Regions from separate parts of the Streptomyces doebereineriae genome, predicted to be linked through region 1. Evidence: riboswitches for the same ligand, from Rfam matches in the RefSeq annotation. Region 1 holds a riboswitch; the other holds the start of a gene.
The links. A riboswitch is a leader RNA that binds a small molecule or an ion and turns the genes downstream of it on or off. The one in region 1 is predicted to bind glycine.

Region 1 (2,185 bases):
TGAACCTACTGATGTGGCTGAAAGGCTAGCGGGTGCGACGGAAAGGTGGCTCAGCCCGTGAAACCGATCCGCCGCAGCACGTCCGCGGCGTCCCGGTCGATCAGCACCGCCGAACCGCAACCCTGGGGCAGGTCACCGCGCTCCACGGAGCGGATCAGCCGGGAGGCCGCGCCCCGGTGCCGCAGGAAGGCGTACCGCGAGACGCCCCGGCCGCGCTCGCGCTGGCCCTCCAGCGCGGTGTCCGCCGTGACGTCGAGCAGCAGCAGATGCAGGGTGCCGCCCCGACGCCGGGCCTCGCGGGCCAGCCACCCGCGCACCCAGGCCTGCGTCCCGCAGTCGTGGACCACGACTCCCTCGCCGGAGCGCAGGGCGCTGCGCAGTCCGGCGTAGTGCGCGAGCCGGACCAGGGGGCGGTAGACGGCGTACGGCAGTAAGCCGGACAGCCGGCCGTCCCAGCGGTCGCGGGTGTCCTGCGAGTCGATCCGGATCCCGCCCACCGCACGCTTCATCAGCGTGGACTTGCCGCTGCCCGGCAGGCCGGTGATGACGACGAGGTCCCTGGGGCCGAAGAGCAGGGCGTGCGGACTGCGGCCCGCGCGATCGCGCAGGTCGCGGACGACCGGGGCGTGCCGTGCGCCGCGGAGCTCGACGGCCGGGGCCGCGGGCTGCTCCGGCAGCGCGATGCCCGAGGTCGTCGCGTACGCCGTGGTCCTGTCCACCGTCATCGTCCTCCTCCGGGGTCGGGGTTCCCCTCCCCACCGAGCGTAAAGAGAAGGTAATGGACGATCTCTCGCTTTTCTGTAGTCGTACCGCCACAAGCTGGTTACAGACGCCGCCCTGCCGGACGCGTGCGCGGCGTGCAATGATGTCCGCGCCAACTGCATACCGGCCGCTTGAATCCGCGCGGGAGAGTCCTGGGTACGTGTACCCGGGCGCCGAAGGAGCAAGTCCCTCCCTTGAATCTCTCAGGCCCCGTTACCGCGCGGGCGAGGCACATCTGAAAAGCGGGCCGCCGACTCGAAGGCGGCTCCACCCACGGTGCAAGCCCGGATCATTTCGTGATCAGGGCGAACCTCTCAGGTTCCGATGACAGATGGGGAGGAAAGCCCTCGCCCGTCATGCCTTGGATCCTTGGGAGACGACCGTCCGATGAGCAGTACCGAATCCCGTCGTACCGCGCTCGACGCCCTGCACCGCTCGCTGGGCGCGACCATGACCGACTTCGCCGGCTGGGACATGCCCCTGCGCTACGGCTCCGAGCGCGACGAGCACAACGCCGTGCGCACGAAGGCCGGGCTCTTCGACCTCTCCCACATGGGCGAGATCACCGTGACCGGGCCGCAGGCGGCCGAGCTGCTGAACTTCGCCCTCGTCGGCAACATCGCGTCCGTGGGTGTCGGCCGCGCCCGCTACACCATGATCTGCCAGGCCGACGGCGGCATCCTGGACGACCTGATCGTCTACCGGCTCGCGGAGACCGAGTACATGGTGGTCGCCAACGCCTCCAACGCCCAGGTCGTGCTGGACGCGCTCACCGAGCGCGCGGCCGGCTTCGACGCCGAGGTGCGTGACGACCGGGACGCCTATGCGCTGATCGCCGTACAGGGACCTCAGGCGCCCGGGATCCTCGCCTCCCTGACCGACGCCGACCTCGACGGCCTGAAGTACTACGCCGGTCTGCCCGGCACGGTCGCCGGGGTGCCCGCGCTGATCGCCCGCACCGGGTACACCGGCGAGGACGGTTTCGAGCTGTTCGTCGCGCCGTCCGACGCGGAAGCGCTGTGGCAGGCCCTGACCAAGGCGGGCGAGCCGGCCGGCCTGGTCCCCTGTGGCCTGTCCTGCCGGGACACGCTGCGCCTCGAGGCGGGCATGCCGCTGTACGGGCACGAGCTCTCGCGGGAGCTGACGCCCTTCGACGCCGGGCTCGGGCGGGTCGTGAAGTTCGAGAAGGAGGGTGACTTCGTCGGGCGGGAGGCGCTGGCCGAGGCGGCCACCCGTGCCGCGGAGAACCCGCCACGCGTCCTCGTCGGACTCGTCGCCGAGGGCCGTCGGGTCCCGCGTGCCGGGTACGCGGTCGTCGCGGGCGGCGAGGTGATCGGCGAGGTCACCTCCGGTGCCCCCTCCCCCACGCTGGGCAGGCCGATCGCGATGGCGTACGTCGACCCCGCGCACGCGACGCCGGGCA
Region 2 (2,185 bases), on a different contig from region 1:
ATGATGTGCGGCATGCCGAGTACGGGCATGGGTGGGTGCAGGGGAGCGGGCTGGGGCGGGTGACCGTGCGGTTCGAGACGCCGGATTCGGAGCCGGGGCGGGTACGGACGTTTCTCGTGGAGGACCCTGCGCTGGAGCCCGCTGAGCCGTTGCCCCTGACAGAGGAGGTGCCGGGCGCTCAGGCCTCCGCGTCCTCCGTGCCCGCCAGCTTGCCGAAGTCCCGGTCCGGGAACGGGGGCGGTGCGGACACGTCGAGACCGTAGTGGTGGTAGAGCTGGAGTTCCTGGTCGGGGGAGAGGTGGCGGCCTACGCCGAAGTCGGGGGCGTCTTTGATGAGGGCGCGGTCGAAGGGGACGTGCAGGGTGCCGGCGACCAGCTCGCTCGGCCCCAGGGGGACGAAGGCGTCCCGGGAGAAGAGGCCCGTGCGTATGGCAGCCCACTCCGGCACGCCGGTCGCGTCGTCGAGGTAGACCTCGTCGACGGTGCCGATCTTGGTGCCGTTGCGGTCGAACGCCTTGCGGCCGATCAGGTTGCGCGGATCGATGTCGGTCTGCACGGGCCCTCCACTTGGTCGCAACTCATCCGAAGCGGTCGTAAGCACTACGAAAGAGCACTTCGGGGCGCGCGGCCACTCGAAGACTCGTGCGGTGGGCTCGCTGGTAGGCTTGCGAGCGGCTGCTGACCCCGCGCGGGAGAGTCCTCCAGACAACATCGGAGGCGCCGAAGGAGCAAATCCTCCCCGGAATCTCTCAGGCTCACGTACCGCGCGGACGAGGTCACTCTGGAAAGCAGAGCGGGTGTCGACAGCTTCCGCTCTCACCGACGGTGAAAGCCGGCGGCCTTCGGGCGGTCCGGTGAAGCTCTCAGGTCAGATGACAGAGGGGGAGGCCGTCGGGGTACCCGCGCCGGGGTACCCCTCGCAGGTCGTGTCAGACCAGGAGGCCTCCGCAATGACCGCCCATCGCATTCCGCTCTCCGAGCTCGAACAGGGCATTCCGTTCGAGCAGCGTCACATCGGCCCTGATCATGAGGCGCGGGCGAAGATGCTCGCGCAGGTCGGCTACGGCTCGCTGGACGAGCTCACCGCCGCCGCGGTGCCGGATGTGATCAAGAACGCCGATGCCCTGGAGCTGCCGGGCGGGCGCACCGAGGCCGAGGTGCTGGCCGAGCTGCGGTCGCTGGCCGACCGGAACCAGGTGCTCGATTCCATGATCGGGCTCGGCTACTACGGCACCTTCACTCCGCCCGTCATCCTGCGCAACGTCATGGAGAACCCGGCCTGGTACACCGCCTACACGCCGTACCAGCCGGAGATCTCGCAGGGACGCCTCGAGGCTCTGCTCAACTTCCAGACCATGGTCGCCGACCTCACCGGGCTGCCGACCTCCGGCGCCTCGCTGCTCGACGAGGGGACCGCGGCGGCCGAGGCCCTGGCTCTGTCCCGCCGCATGGGGAAGAACAAGAAGGGGCTCTTCCTCGTCGACGCCGACACCCTGCCGCAGACCATCGCCGTGATCGAGACCCGGGCCGAGCCGACCGGTGTCGAGGTCGTGGTCGCCGACCTCCGCGACGGGATCCCGGCCGAGCTCGCCGGGCGTGAGATCAACGGTGTGCTCGTCCAGTACCCCGGCGCCTCCGGGGCCGTACGCGACATCAAGCCGCTCATCGACCAGGCTCACGAGCTCGGCGCGCTCGTGACCGTGGCCGCCGATCTGCTCGCGCTGACCCTGCTGAAGTCGCCGGGTGAGCTCGGGGCGGACATCGCGGTCGGTACCACGCAGCGGTTCGGAGTGCCGATGGGGTTCGGCGGGCCGCACGCCGGCTACATGGCCGTACACGAGAAGTTCGCGAGGAGCCTGCCCGGGCGGCTCGTCGGGGTGTCCGTGGACGCCGACGGGAACAAGGCCTACCGGCTCGCGCTGCAGACACGTGAGCAGCACATTCGTCGGGAGAAGGCGACCAGCAACATCTGCACCGCTCAGGTGCTGCTCGCGGTCATGGCCGGGATGTACGCCGTCTACCACGGGCCCGCGGGGCTCAAGGGCATCGCGCGGCGGACCCACCGGTACGCGAACATCCTTGCCGCGGGCCTGACGGCCGGTGGGGTCGAGGTAGTGCACGGTTCGTACTTCGACACGCTCACCGCGCGGGTGCCCGCGAGGGCCGCCGAGGTCGTCTCCGACGC

Region 2: linked by a shared signal. The riboswitch ahead of gcvP (aminomethyl-transferring glycine dehydrogenase) and the one ahead of gcvT (glycine cleavage system aminomethyltransferase GcvT) in region 1 are both predicted to bind glycine.

Annotation. Positions count from the first base shown of each region.
Region 1 is NZ_JAVREZ010000004.1:326,220-328,404, forward strand. Features, by position in the region: gene RNB18_RS14415 (AAA family ATPase) at 51-725, opposite strand; glycine riboswitch at 895-991, shown strand; glycine riboswitch at 992-1,103, shown strand; gene gcvT (glycine cleavage system aminomethyltransferase GcvT) at 1,150-2,185, shown strand, end outside.
Region 2 is NZ_JAVREZ010000043.1:4,308-6,492, reverse strand. Features, by position in the region: gene RNB18_RS50250 (DNA polymerase IV) at 1-263, shown strand, start outside; gene RNB18_RS50245 (PRC-barrel domain-containing protein) at 179-556, opposite strand; glycine riboswitch at 680-775, shown strand; gene gcvP (aminomethyl-transferring glycine dehydrogenase) at 951-2,185, shown strand, end outside.